2 regions of the Pseudomonas eucalypticola genome follow, and region 1 is predicted to be linked to the other one. Evidence: riboswitches for the same ligand, from Rfam matches in the RefSeq annotation. Region 1 holds a riboswitch; the other holds the start of a gene.

The links. Region 1 has a riboswitch for cobalamin ahead of cobW (cobalamin biosynthesis protein CobW). Riboswitches for the same ligand answer to the same signal wherever they lie in the genome.
Region 2: another riboswitch for cobalamin. It lies ahead of cobO (cob(I)yrinic acid a,c-diamide adenosyltransferase); the one in region 1 lies ahead of cobW (cobalamin biosynthesis protein CobW).

What each region holds. Positions count from the first base shown of each region.
Region 1 covers NZ_CP056030.1:4,049,092-4,056,368, forward strand. Annotated here, with positions in the region: gene HWQ56_RS17865 (magnesium chelatase ATPase subunit I) at 1-743, opposite strand, end outside; gene cobN (cobaltochelatase subunit CobN) at 743-4,501, opposite strand; gene cobW (cobalamin biosynthesis protein CobW) at 4,505-5,572, opposite strand; cobalamin riboswitch at 5,669-5,863, opposite strand; gene HWQ56_RS17880 (cobalamin biosynthesis protein) at 6,254-6,649, shown strand; gene cobM (precorrin-4 C(11)-methyltransferase) at 6,719-7,277, shown strand, end outside.
Region 2 covers NZ_CP056030.1:1,490,443-1,497,719, reverse strand. Annotated here, with positions in the region: gene HWQ56_RS06890 (cobyric acid synthase) at 1-783, opposite strand, end outside; gene cobD (threonine-phosphate decarboxylase CobD) at 780-1,772, opposite strand; gene cbiB (adenosylcobinamide-phosphate synthase CbiB) at 1,765-2,673, opposite strand; gene bluB (5,6-dimethylbenzimidazole synthase) at 2,670-3,320, opposite strand; gene HWQ56_RS06870 (cobyrinic acid a,c-diamide synthase CobB) at 3,320-4,633, opposite strand; gene cobO (cob(I)yrinic acid a,c-diamide adenosyltransferase) at 4,630-5,241, opposite strand; cobalamin riboswitch at 5,373-5,600, opposite strand; gene HWQ56_RS06860 (PQQ-dependent sugar dehydrogenase) at 5,753-7,069, shown strand; gene HWQ56_RS06855 (C40 family peptidase) at 7,146-7,277, opposite strand, start outside.

The sequences.
Region 1 (7,277 bases):
CACACCAGGTCGGCGCGCAGCCCGTCCACGCCGGCGGCAAAACAACGTTGCGTGATGACGGCCAGCGCCTCGTCGTCCAGCGGGACTTCCTCCAGCACGTCCCGAGCCATCTGGCAGCGCTGGCGCAACGCGTCCTGGCGGCCGGCCCATTCAGCGCAAAACCCATGGGGGTCGGCGTCGAACGCCAAGCGGCGGCGAATGATCTGACTACGTTCCTGGGGTGGCGACTGGCTGTCCAGTGCCACGTTGAGGCCGAAACGGTCGAGCAACTGCGGGCGCAGTTCGCCCTCTTCTGGGTTCATGGTGCCAATCAGCACGAAGCGCGCGGCGTGGCGGTGGGAAATGCCATCGCGCTCCACCCGGTTGACGCCGCTGGCGGCCACGTCCAGCAGCAGGTCGACCAGATGGTCGGGCAGCAGGTTCACCTCATCCACGTACAGCACGCCACCGTCGGCCTTGGCCAGCACCCCGGGGGAAAATTGTGCCCGCCCCTCGCCCAGCGCGGCGTCCAGGTCCAGGGTGCCTACCAGGCGCTCTTCGGTCGCGCCCAGGGGCAAGGTGACGAATTGACCGCTGGCCAGCAGATCGGCCAGGCCGCGGGCCAGGGTGCTCTTGGCCATGCCCCGCGGGCCTTCGATCAGCACACCGCCGATCCGGGGGTCGATGGCGCTCAGGCACAGCGCGAGTTTCAGCGCATCGGCGCCCACCACGGCAGCCAGGGGGAAATGGGGAATATCGCGCATCAGGTGTCTTCTTCCATATCCATCAGCAGCGTTTCCAGGGCCTCGCGGTACTCACCCGGCTCAGCCCACAGGCCGCGTTGCTGGGCCTCCAGCAAGCGTTCGGTGATGTCGCGCAAGGCGTGGGGGTTGTGCTGCTGCATGAAACCTCGGGTGTCGGCATCCAGCACGTAGGCCTCGGTGAGCAAGGCGTACTGGTGGTCGTCGATCAAGTGGGTGGTGGCGTCGAAGGCGAACAGGTTGTCCACCGTCGCAGCCAGTTCGAACGCCCCTTTATAACCGTGGCGCTTGGCGCCGTCGATCCATTTGGGGTTCACTGCCCGCGCCCGCACCACCCGGTTGAGTTCCTCTTTGAGGGTACGGATGCGTGGCACGTCCGGCTGGCTATGGTCACCGTGGTAGCTGGCGGTGGCCTTGCCGCCCAGGGTCTCGGCGGCGGCAAGCATGCCGCCCTGGAACTGGTAGTAGTCATTGGAGTCGAGCAGGTCGTGCTCGCGGTTATCCTGGTTCTGCACCACCGCCTGCACCTGGCTCAGGCGCTGGGCGAAACGCCCTCTGGCCGGGGTGCCTTCATCGGCGGCGCCATAGGCGTAGCCACCCCAGTTCAAGTAGGCCTCGGCGAGGTCATCGCGGGTTTGCCACAAGCGCCCATCGATGGCGCCTTGCACGCCGGCCCCGTAGCTACCGGGCTTGGCGCCGAAGATGCGCCAGCCTGCCTCGCGGCGCGCCTGCTCGGCGTCGATGCCCTGGTCCAGCAAGGCGGCCTGCTCGGCGCGGACCTTGGCCGCCAGCGGGTTGAGGTCGTCGGGTTCGTCCAGGGCCGCCACCGCCTGCACCGCGGCATCGAACAGGCGCAGCAGGTTGGCGAAGGCATCGCGAAAGAACCCGGACACACGCAGCGTCACGTCCACTCGGGGGCGGTCCAGCAGGCTCAGCGGCAAGATCTCGAAATCGTCCACCCGCTGGCTGCCGGTGGCCCACACCGGGCGCACGCCCATCAGGGCCATGGCCTGGGCGATGTCATCGCCGCCCGTGCGCATGGTCGCCGTGCCCCACACCGACAGCCCCAATTGGCGTAAATGGTCACCGTGGTCTTGCAGGTGGCGCTCCAGGATCAGGTTCGCCGAGGCAAAGCCGATGCGCCAGGCGGTGGTGGTGGGCAGGTTGCGCACGTCCACGGAAAAGAAGTTGCGCCCCGTGGGCAGCACGTCCAGGCGCCCCCGGCTGGGCGCGCCGCTGGCACCGGCAGGCACGAAGCGCCCCGCCAGGGCGGCGAGCAGCCCACCGATCTCGGCTGGGCCGCAGGCGTCCAGGCGCGGGGCCACGGTTTCACGCAGGCCCTCGAGAATCAGGTCCACTTCGGGCCATGCCGTTCGCGCCGGGGTGGCCAAGGCTTGCTCGATCAACTGTGCGGCGAACAGTTCCAGGCGCTCACGGGTGTCCCCGGCGGTGCGCCAGCTGTCATCGCCCATGGCCTGCAGGCAGGCTGGCCGAGCACCTTCCCACGGATCGCCGAGGTCGCAGTCCAATGGGTCGAAACCCAGTTCCAGCGCGCGGGCCAGGGCACGAATCAAACTGGCATGGGCGCCACGGCCGTCACCTCGGGGGATGCGCAGCAGCGACGCGAGGGTGTCGATCCGCAGCCGCCCCTGGGGCGATTCGCCGAAGATGTGCAGGCCGTCGCGAATCTGTGATTCCTTCAGGTCACACAGGTAGGTGTCCAGGCGCGGCAGCCACAGGGCGGCGTCGGCGTCGCTGTCCCACCCAGCGTCCAGTTGCAGTTCGCGGTCGATCTGCGCGTCGCGCACCAGGCCCAGGATCTCGCGTTGCAGCTCGCGGGCCCGGCGCGGGTCCAGTAACTGGGCGTCGTAGTATTCGTCGGCCAGGCGCTCCAGGTCGCGCAGCGGCCCATAGGTTTCGGCGCGGGTCAGCGGCGGCATCAGGTGGTCGATGATCACCGCCTGGGTACGGCGCTTGGCCTGCGCGCCCTCCCCTGGGTCATTGACGATGAAAGGATAGACGTTGGGCATCGGCCCCAGCAGCGCGTCAGGCCAGCACTCCGCAGACAGGCCCACGCCCTTGCCTGGCAGCCACTCCAGGTTGCCGTGCTTGCCCACGTGCACCACGGCGTCGGCGCCGTAGGCGTGGCGCAGCCAGAAGTAGAAGGCCAGGTAGCCATGGGGCGGCACCAGGTCGGGGTCGTGGTACACGGCGCTGGGGTCCAGGTGGTAACCACGGGCGGGCTGGATACCCACGAAGGTCAGGCCAAAGCGCAGGCCGGCGACCATCATGCGGCCACTGCGGCACATCGGGTCGGCAGCGGGTTCGCCCCAGCGCTCGCGCACCGCCTGCTGGTTGGCCTCGGGCAACCGGGCGAAAGCGGCCAGGTAGTCATCCATGGCCATGCTTTGGGCGCAGGGGCGCAGGTCCAGGCTTTCCAGGTCGTTGCTGACGCCGCCCAGCAGCGCCTGGATCAGGGCCGTGCCATTGGCGGGCAGGTCCTGCACCGGGTAACCCTGCTGTAGCAGGGCGGCGAGAATATTCAGCGCGGCCGCCGGGGTATCCAGGCCCACGCCGTTTCCGATGCGACCGTCGCGGGTCGGGTAGTTGGCCAGGATCAGCGCGATGCGCTTCTGGCCGTTGGGCAAGCGCGCCAGCTCGCTCCAGCGCCGCGCCAGTTCGGCGACGAAGTCCATGCGTTCGGCATGGGGGCGATAGCAGACCACGTCCGACTGGCTGCGCTCGCTGCGCCAGGCCAGGTCCTTGAAGCAGATGGGCCGGCTGATGATGCGCCCGTCCAGCTCTGGCAGGGCGATGTGCATGGCCAGGTCGCGGGCGCCCAGGCCCTGCTCGCTGGCTTCCCAGCCAGGCTGGTTGTCCTGGGCGCAGATCGCCTGGATCACCGGGATGTCACGGCGAAACGGCCGCAGGTGCGGGGCTTCGGGATTGGACTGGGCGAAGCCGGTGGTGTTGAGGATCACCGCCGCATCGACCGCATCGAGCCAGTCCTCGACCTGGGCCAGGCAGCCGGCCTCCTTGAGGCTGGCCACGGCGATGGGCAAAGGATTGAGGCCCGCCGCCTGCAGGCGCTGGCAGAACACGTCGACAAAGCCGGTGTTGGCTGCCTGCAGATGCGAGCGGTAGAAGATCAACGGTACGGCAGGCTGCCCCGGTACCCAGTCGGCCTGCCAGTGCGCCAGAGTCGCGTCGTGCCAGGCGGGGTGGTAAATGGCGGTGCGCGGTAAGGCCCGGGGTTCTTCCCAGGGGTAGGCGCGCCCCAGAAATTGGCTGGCCAGGCAGTTGAACAGCGACAACGCGTTGCCCATGCCGCCCTGGCGCAGGAAGTGCCACAGGCGCTCGGCTGCCTCGCGGTCCACAGTGCTCAGGTCGCTGAGCGCCGGGTCCGGGCGATCGTCACCTGGCACCAGGATCAACTGCACGCCGCGTTCGGCCAGGGCCACCAGTTGCTCGACGCCATAGCGCCAGTAGCCGATACCGCCGTGCAGGGAAATCAGAATGACCTTGGCGTGGCGCAGCACCTGGTCGACGTAGAGGTCGACCGAGGCATGGTTCTGCACCTGCATGGGGTTGGCCAGGCGCAAGGTCGGGAAATCGTCCGGCAGCTGCAGGGCCGCTTCGGCCAGCAGCGCCAGGTGGGAGTCACCGCTGCAGAGAATCACCAGCTCGGCCGGTGTCTGGCCCAGGTCGGCGATACTGTCGTCCGGCACGAAACCGCCGGGCTGGGTTCTCAGCAGGTGCATGGCTTAACCGTTCAGCGCGGCGCGCAGCTGGCTTTCCAGCAGCGCGGCGTCCAGTTCCTGGCCGATCAGCACCAGGCGCGTGGTACGCGCTTCTTCGGCGCCCCAGGCGCGGTCAAAGTGCTTGTCGAACCGGGTGCCCACGCCCTGGATCAGCAGGCGCATCGGCTTGCCGGGAATCGCCGCGAAGCCCTTGACGCGCAGGATGCCGTGCTTGACCACCAGGGTGGTCAGGGCGTCGAGCAGGCGCGCTTCTTCAGCCTGCGGCAGCTCGATGGAGATCGAGTCGAAGGCATCGTGATCGTGGTCGTCGTGGTCTTCGTCGTCGTGATGGTGGTCGTGGTGGGTCAAACGGCCGTCGATGTGCTCTTCCGACTCGGCGCCCAGGCCCAGCAGCACGTCCAGCGGCAAACGGCCGCTGCTCGCCTCGATGACCTTGACCGCTGGTGGCAGCTCTTCGGCAACTTCACGGCGCACGGCGGCCAGGGCCTCGGGTTCGATCAGGTCGGCCTTGTTGAGGATGACCAGGTCGGCGCTGGCCAGTTGGTCGGCGAACAGCTCGTGCAGGGGCGACTCGTGGTCCAGGTTGGGGTCCAGTTTGCGCTGGGCGTCGACCTGGTCCGGGAAGGCGGCGAAGGTGCCGGCGGCCACGGCTGGACTGTCGACCACGGTGATCACTGCGTCGACGGTGCAGGCACTGCGGATTTCCGGCCACTGGAACGCTTGCACCAGGGGCTTGGGCAGGGCCAGGCCACTGGTTTCGATGAGAATGTGGTCAAGGTCGCCGCGGCGCGCCACCAGTTCACGCATCACCGGGAAGAATTCTTCCTGCACGGTGCAGCACAGGCAGCCGTTGGCCAACTCGTAAACGCGGCCCGTGGCCTCTTCCTCGGTGCAGCCGATGGTGCACTGCTTGAGGATTTCGCCGTCGATGCCCAGCTCACCGAATTCGTTGACGATGACCGCGATGCGACGGCCCTGGGCGTTGTCCAGCATGTGGCGCAGCAAGGTGGTCTTGCCCGAGCCGAGGAAGCCGGTAACGATAGTGACGGGAAGCTTGGCCAGTGTTTTCATCGGATGCCCTTGGCAGGATGGCGGGCATATGGGACGAGAACCGCGGGTGCCAGGCACGCGGGTGCATTCGCCACCGGATCACCCCGCCCGGTTGAAGTGGAAGTCTGTGTCGAGGCAGGTCTCCTGGCTTGCGGCGTCGGCCCTCAGGCTCGGCCCTGGCACCTTCCCGCGCGTGCAGCGCAGTGGTATCGCCAGGGCGCACACCGCTTACAGTTGCGGGGGCAGCTGCGGCTTCAACCGCATTCCCATCTTGGCTCCGCTGGGCGGAGAACCTCGAAGGTGCAAGGCTACGCAGTGTGGGGGGGAAGGTCAATCGGTTGGGGGTGAGTGGGCGGTGGGGTGGGCAGGTGCCTGCCTTGGTTTTTCTGGCGCCCTTCAGACCGAGCGCCGCCCGCGCGGCGCTTCCCGGGCAAGCCCGGTCCCACAGGTATTTAGGGCCAATCTTGTCTGTGAGGCCACCTTGGCCGCCCTTGTTGGCATCAACACAGATCTGCAGTGAACCAACAAAGCCGACCAGGTGATGCCACAGGCATAACTGGCCCGAAACAGATGTGGGACCGGGCTTGCCCGGGAAGCGCCGCGCGGGCGGCGCTCGGTCTTGAGAACGCAATAAACCCAAGACATGCACCTCAAAACACCCCACAATCATCAAGCAACCTGAGCCAAACTCCAGGACCCAGCATGCCCTCCCTTTTCGCCGGCCTCGGCTGCCAACGCCATTGCCCCGCCAGCGCCCTGGCTGCCCTGCTTGACACCACCCTCGCCCGCCACGGCCTGACCCGCGCCGACCTGGCCGGCATCGGCAGCATCGACCTCAAGGCCGACGAACCCGGCCTGCTGCAACTGGCCAGCGAATTGGGGCTGACGCTGGTGGTATTCAGCGCAGAGCAACTGGCGGCCTTCGAAGGCCAACTGACCCATCGCTCCGCGCTGGCGTTCGCCCACACGGGCTGCCACGGCGTGGCCGAAAGCACCGCGCTGGCCATGGCGGGCAAAGGCGCCACGCTGCGGGTCACGCGACAAAAAAACGCCCAGGCGACCCTGGCATTGGCGCAGCCGGGCAAAAATCCCGGATAATCGGGCTTTATATAGCGTGCGCCACCTGAATGTCATTCACGCCGTGGCCGTTTCACTCAGGATTTCCCCATGACCGTCTACTTCATCGGCGCCGGCCCCGGCGACCCGGAACTGATCACCGTCAAGGGCCAGCGGCTGATTCGCCAATGCCCGGTGATCCTCTACGCCGGCTCCCTGGTGCCCACCGCCGTCCTGGAAGGCCACCGCGCCGAGCAGGTGGTGAACAGCGCCGAGCTGCACCTGGAACAGATCATCGAACTCCTCGCCGCCGCCGACGCGCGAGGCCAGGACGTAGCACGCGTTCACTCCGGCGACCCCAGCCTGTATGGCGCCATCGGCGAACAGATCCGCTGCCTGCGCGAGCGCGGCATTGCCTTCGAGATCATCCCCGGGGTGACCGCCACGGCCGCCTGCGCGGCGCTGCTGGGCGCGGAGCTGACGTTGCCTGGGGTATCGCAAACGGTGATCCTCACCCGTTACGCCGACAAATCACCGATGCCTGAGGGCGAAGCCCTGCACGACCTGGCGCGGCATGGGGCGACCATGGCCATTCACCTGGGTGTGCAGCACCTGGCGAGGATTGTCGGCGAGCTGTTGCCGCATTATGGTGAGGATTGCCCGATCGCCG
Region 2 (7,277 bases), 2.6 Mb from region 1:
GTTGCTGATGCGCGGCAGCACCGGCACGATCACTTTCAGCACCTGGGCGGCCTTGTCGGCCTGGCGGCGGTCCAGGCCGTCCTCGGCCTCCAGGTGCAGGTCGAGCACGTAGGGCAGCACGCCGATCACCGGCTTGCCGGTGCGCGCCTCCAGCCAGTCCAGGCCGGGTTGCAGCAACGCCAGGTCACCGCGGAACCGGTTGATGATGAAGCCCTGCACCCGCGCCTGTTCGCTGGGCGACAGCAACTCCAGGGTACCGACCAGATGGGCGAATACCCCGCCGCGGTTGATGTCGGCGATCAGCAGCACCGGGCAGTCGACCTTCTCGGCGAAGCCCATGTTGGCAATGTCGCCCGCCCGCAGGTTGATCTCGGCCGGCGAACCGGCGCCTTCCACCATGACCACGTCGTATTGCCCGGCCAGGCGCTGGTGGGAAGCCAGCACCGCCTGCATGGCGATGGCCTTGTAGTCGTGGTACGCCACGGCGTTCATGGTAGTGACCGCGCGGCCATGGATGATCACCTGGGCGCCGGTGTCGCTGTTGGGCTTGAGCAGCACCGGGTTCATGTCGGTATGCGGTGGCAGGTAGGACGCCTGGGCCTGCACGGCCTGGGCGCGGCCGATCTCGCCACCATCGGCGGTCACGGCACTGTTGAGCGCCATGTTCTGCGGTTTGAATGGCACCACGGCCACGCCCTGGCGGGTCAGCCAGCGGCACAGGGCCGTCACCAGGGTGCTCTTGCCGGCGTCGGAGGTGGTGCCCTGCACCATCAGGGTTGTCATGAATACGCCTCGTTGAATGCCCGCAGGCCTTGTTCCAGCCGCACCCAGTCGGCTTCCTCGGCCGGCAGGCCTAAACGCACGCTGCTAGTGGCCACGAAGAGACGAACCAGGATGCCACGCAGGGCCAGGAAGTCCTTGAGTATCTCGGCCTTGTCGGTGACCAGCCACTGGAACAGCGCGCAACCACCGTGGGGCGCCAGGTCATGGCGCCCCAGCAGGTTGGCCAGGCGCACGCCGGCCAGGCGGCTGCGCTCGATGCGCTGCTGGTGCCCGGCGGTATCGCTCAGGCAAGCCTGGCCAAGGATGCGCGTGGGACCACTGACCGCCCAGGGCCCCACCTGCTCGCCCAGCAGTTGCAGGAACCTGGCCTGGGCCAGGACGAAGCCCAGGCGCACCCCGGCCAGGCCGAAGAATTTGCCGAAAGAGCGCAACACGATCAGCCCGGGGCGCTCCACATGGGCCGCCAGGCTGGCCTCGGGCGTGACGTCGACGAAGGCTTCGTCCACCACCAGCCAGCCTCCGCGCTGGGCCAGGCGTGCATGCCAGTCCAGCAGGCGCTCGGCCGGCAACAGGCGGCCGGTGGGGTTGTTGGGGTTGACCACCACCAGTACATCGAGGCTGTCGAGGAAGAAGTCCACTTCGCTCTCGCTGACTTCGCGCACCAAGTGGCCGGCACGGCGCCAGGCCTCGGCGTGTTCGGCATAGCACGGCGACAGCACGCCGATCTTGCCGCCACGGCGCAGGCGGGGCAGCAACTGGATGGCACACTGGGAGCCCGGTACCGGCAGCACCTGGTTCACGCCGTAATAGGCACAGGCAGCCGCTTCCAGGCCGTCGTCGGTTTCCGGCAGGCGCGCCCAGGCACGCTCGGGAATCACCGGGATCGCCCAGGGCCACGGCGCCAGGCCCGTGGACAGGTCCAGCCACTGGGGCTCGGGAATACCGTAGTGCAGTGCTGCCTTGCGCAGCCCGCCGCCATGCTCAAGCATAGAATTGCCCCCCGACACACAGAATCAGCAGCCACAGCCACACGCCGCGCTGCACCAGTTGCCAGCCACGGTCGATGGACGAAGCATCGGCGGCCGGACCTTCGCCCAGGGTCGCGCGCTCATGCAGTTCGCCGTGGTAAATGGCCGGGCCGCCCAACTCGACGCCCAGGGCACCGGCGCCGGCGGCCATGACCGGGCCAGCGTTGGGGCTGTCCCACTTCGGCGCTTGCTGCCGCCAGCAGCGCAGGGCCAGGCGGGTCTTGCCCAGCAAGGCATAGGTCAGGGCCACCAACCGTGCAGGCACATAGTTGAGGACGTCGTCGATGCGCGCCGCTGCCCAGCCAAAACGCTCGAAGCGCTCGTTGCGGTAGCCCCACATGGCGTCCAGGGTGTTGCTCAGGCGGTACAGCACCACCCCCGGCGCGCCGGCCACGGCGAACCAGAACAGCGCGGCGAACACCGCGTCGCTGCCGTTTTCCAGAACCGACTCGGTGGCGGCGCGGGCCACCGCGGTGGCGTCCAGTTCACGGGTCTGGCGGCTGACCAGGTAGCCGACACGGGTACGTGCGGTGGCCAGGTCGTCGCTGCGCAGGGCCTGGGCCACCGGCTCGACGTGTTCACCCAGGCTGCGCAGGCCCAAAGCGCAGTACAGCGCGAGTATTTCCACCAGGGTGCCAATATAAGGCAGCCAGGACAGCAGCGTCGCCGCCAGGGTCAGCGGGATGACCGCCAGGAACCAGGCCGTCACACCATGGCTGCGCCAGCCGCGGCCACCGCTGTTGAAACGGCGCTCCAGGCGGTCGGCCAGGCGCCCGAACGCCACCAGCGGGTGGCGGCGCTTGGGTTCGCCGAGCAAGGCGTCCAGCGCCACGCCGGCGACGGTGATCAGGGCCACACTCATGGTTTCACTCCCCAATGGTTTTCGTAGAGCATCTCGCTCAGGGGTTTTTCCTCGGCCCAGCCTTCCATCACCAGCATGGGCGACGGGTAGAACTCGGTGACCGGCCCCAGGCACAGCACCGCCATGGGCTTGGCGCCTGCGGGCAGGCCCAGCAGCGCGGCCAGTGCCTGTGGGTCGAACAGCGACACCCAGCCCATGCCGAGCCCCTCGGCACGGGCCGCCAGCCACAGGTTCTGGATGGCGCAGGACAACGACGCCAGGTCCATCTCCGGCAGCGTGCGGCGGCCGAAGATGTGCCGCTCGCGGCCGTCCATCAACGCCGCCACCAGCACTTCGGCGCAGTCGTTGATCCCTTCGACCTTGAGCTTCATGAACTCATCGGAGCGTTCGCCCAATGCCTCGGCGGTGCGCAGCCGCTCGGCCTCCACCACGTCCTGGATCTGGCCGCGCAGCTCACGCTGGCTGATACGGATAAAGCGCCAGGGCTGCATCAGGCCGACACTGGGGGCCTGGTGTGCCGCGTGCAGCAGGCGGGTCAGCAGTTCGGGGGCAATGGTACCGCCGGCGAAATGGCGCATGTCGCGGCGTTCACCGATGGCTCGGTAGACCGCCGCGCGCTCGGCGGGGGTGTAGGCGTTGTCATTCATCAGGCAGGCATGGCCCCTGTGGGGCGGAACAGGGCAGCGATGGCCGCCGGGTTCGAAGGAAAATAGAAGTGCACGTAGGAAGCCGTCAGGCGCCCCAGGCGGTAGACCGCTTCGGCGCCACGACCGCCGTTCGGGCTCAGGCCACGGGCGATGGGCGCCAGTTCGGTGCGGGTCAGCGAATGGTGGTAAGTGTGGCCACGCAGGATGCCCTCCGGCAGTTCCACCGCTTGCAGGGCCAGGGCCGCCAGGCGCTTTTGCATCACCGCTTCGCCGGGCAGCAGGCCGAGCAGGTCGGCACGCACGCCGTCGACATCGGTGAGGGCGTCGAGCAGGTACAGCATGCCGCCACATTCGGCCAGCAGCGGTTTGCCCGCGGCGTGGTGCTCACGGATATCGCTCAGCATCGAGGTATTGGCCGCCAGTGTCGGGTGGTGCAGTTCCGGGTAGCCACCCGGCAGGTAGAGGCTGTCACACGCGGGCAAGCGCCCATCGTGAAGGGGCGAGAAGAAACTCAACTGTGCGCCCATGGCCTGCAGCAGGTCCAGGCTGGCGCCGTAGGTGAAGGCAAAGGCTTCGTCACGGGCCACGGCAATGCGCACACCCGCCAGCAGCGGCTCGCAAGGCACCGGGGTCGGCGCGGCGAAGGCCACCGGTGGCGGCAGCGCCACCTCGCAGCTATCGGCCAGGGCCGCGGCGGCAGCGTCCAGGCGCAGGTCCAGGTCGTTAAGCTCGCTGGCTTGCACCAAGCCCAGGTGGCGGCTGGGCAGTTCGATACCGGTTTCCCGCGACAAGGCGCCGTACCAGCGCAGGCCTTCGGTCAGGCTGCCTTCGAGCAACTGCGCGTGGCGCAGGGTGCCGACGCGGTTGGCCAACACCCCGGCGAATGGCAGGTCGGGCTGGTAGCGTGCCAGGCCCAGGGCCAGGGCGCCGAAGGTCTGGGCCATGGCGGTGCCGTCGATCACGCCCAACACCGGCACGCCGAAATGGCGCGCCAGGTCGGCGCTGGACGGGGTGCCATCGAACAGCCCCATCACCCCTTCGATCAGGATCAGATCGGCCTCGGCCGCCGCCTCCCACAACAGCCGACGGCTCTCGTCGGCCCCCACCATCCACAGGTCGAGCTGGTACACCGGGGCGCCGCTGGCGCGCTCCAGGATCATGGGGTCGAGGAAATCCGGCCCGCACTTGAATACCCGCACCTTGCGGCCCTGGTTGCGGTGCAGGCGTGCCAGGGCGGCGGTGACGGTGGTCTTGCCCTGGCCCGACGCCGGCGCGGCGATCAGTACCGCCGGGCAATGACGCGGCTGGGTCATAGTTCGATGCCTTTCTGGGCACGGATGCCGGCCTGGAAAGCGTGTTTGACCATGCCCATCTCGGTCACGGTATCGGCCAATTCCACCAGCTCCTCCTTGGCACCGCGGCCGGTCACCACCACGTGCTGCATGGGCGGGCGCGCCTGCAGGTCGGCCAATACCTGTTCCAGGTCCAGGTAGCCGTGCTTGAGGGCGATGTTCAGTTCGTCGAGGATCACCAGGCCGATGGACTCGTCGCGCAGCAACTGGCGCGAAACGGCCCAGGCGGCTTCGGCTGCGGCGATGTCACGCTGGCGGTCCTGGGTTTCCCAGGTGAAGCCCTCGCCCATCACGTGGTAGCGCACCTGCTCGGGGAAACGGCGGAAGAACAGTTCCTCGCCAGTGGCATTGCGGCCCTTGATGAACTGCACCACGCCACACTCCATGCCGTGGCCCATGGCGCGGGCGAGCATGCCGAAAGCCGAACTGCTCTTGCCCTTGCCATTACCGCCCAATACCAGCAGCAAACCGCACTCATTGGGGGCATTGGCAATACGCTCGTCGATGACGGCCTTCTTGCGCAGCATGCGCGCCAGATGGCGCTCTTCACGTTCCAGGGATTCACTCATGGCAGCTCTCCGCTACACCTGCGCGCAGGCAGCATCGACGAAAAGCCGCGGCCCGGCCGGGCGCAGCGAGACTCGTCAATGCCGCTCTCACCCGCGCGACAGAACAAAATGGACTGGCAAAGCCGCAGCTTTGCCGAGAAGGGTTGCAGGCCGGTCTCCGGGCTCATGAGCGGGGGCGTGGACACCCCGGCCACGCGCCTTCCCGAACCGCCGGGGTTCAGTGGCGCCGTGCGTGGCCTTGACTCATTTACCGTTGCGGGGGCAGCGCCGGGTTCACGCGCCAGAAGGCGCCCCACCGGCTTCCCTGTTTCACCCTGCCAGCCGCTTGGCCGCCGGGCACCTGAAACACGTCGCGAAGGTTAGAGGGTTGGGGGTGGAGCGTCAATTAAAGCTGCCCAAGTGCATCCAACACAGGCCAACGAGCGGTCGGGTCTGGACCAATGCCCCGGAACCTCGGCGCCGTCAGGGGTCTCTACTGTAAACACCGACGCGCCCCAGCGAGACAACGACAATGCACAAGACCCGCCTGGCCCTGCTCATCTTCGCCTCCAGCGCCCTGCTGGCCTGTGGCGAGTCCTCCACGCTCAAGGTTTCGGACGGTACCGGCCCGCACCCGCGCTTGCCGGAACCCAACAAGACCCTGATCCCCACGGTAAACATCGCCGACGCCATCGGCTGGCCGGCCAACGAAAAACCCCAGCCTGCCCGCGGCACCCAGGTGGCGGCCTTCGCCGAGGGCCTGGACCACCCGCGCTGGCTCTACGTGCTGCCCAATGGCGATGTGCTGGTGGCCGAGACCAATGCGCCACCCAAGCCCGACGACAGCAAGGGCATCAAGGGTTGGGTGATGAACAAGGTCATGGGCAAGGCCGGGGCCGGGGTGCCTAGCGCCAACCGCATCACCTTGCTGCGCGACAAGGACGGCGACGGCGTGGCGGAGACCCGCACGGTGTTCATCGCCAACCTCAACTCGCCGTTCGGCATGACGCTGGTGGGTAGCGACCTGTACGTCGCCGACACCGATGCCCTGCTGCGTTTCCACTACGACACCGGGGCCACCAGCATCAGCGGGCCGGGCACCAAGGTCACCGACCTGCCCGGTGGCACGCTCAACCACCACTGGACCAAGAACGTCATCGCCAGCCCCTCCGGCAACAAGCTGTACGTGACCGTGGGCTCCAACAGCAACGTGGGCGAGAACGGCCTGGACAAGGAAGAAGGCCGCGCCGCGATCTGGGAAGTGGACCGCGCCACCGGTGAACACCGCATTTACGCCTCCGGCCTGCGCAACCCCAATGGCATGGGCTTCGAACCCCAGACCGGGCAGTTGTGGACATCGGTGAACGAACGCGACGAGATCGGCAGCGACCTGGTGCCCGACTACATCACCTCGGTGAAGGACGGTGGGTTCTATGGCTGGCCGTTCAGCTACTACGGCCAGCACGTGGACAGCCGAGTCAGCCCGCAGAATCCGGGCCTGGTGGCGAAAGCCATTGCCCCGGACTACGCCGTGGGCCCACACACCGCCTCCATCGGGTTTGCCTTCGCCAGTACCAGCGGTGGCTTGTCGGCCCCGTTCAACCACGGCGCCTATGTAAGCCAGCACGGTTCCTGGAACCGCAAGCCACACAGTGGCTACAAGGTGATCTTCGTGCCGTTCGCCGACGGCAGGCCTAGCGGGCCGCCGGTGGATGTGCTGACCGGGTTCCTGAACGACAAGGAGGAAGCCATGGGCCGCCCGGTGGGCATCACCGAGGACCACAAGGGCGGTGTGCTGGTGGCCGACGATGTAGGCAACAAGGTGTGGCGGGTGACGGCGGCGAAGTAGCCCCTCGAACCCTCAAGGTCGATGTCCCGGCAGGCGCTGGTTCGCCAGGGGCTGCCGGGATAATCGCACGCCGGGCCTAAGGGTTGTGCGCCAGGCTTGAAGGCTGCAATACCCGCTTGGCATTCAGGTACGCGCGCTGCCAGTAGGGCTTGTTGAGGTAATCCAGCTTCACCGTGCCACCGGTGGCCGGCGCATGGACGAAGCGCCC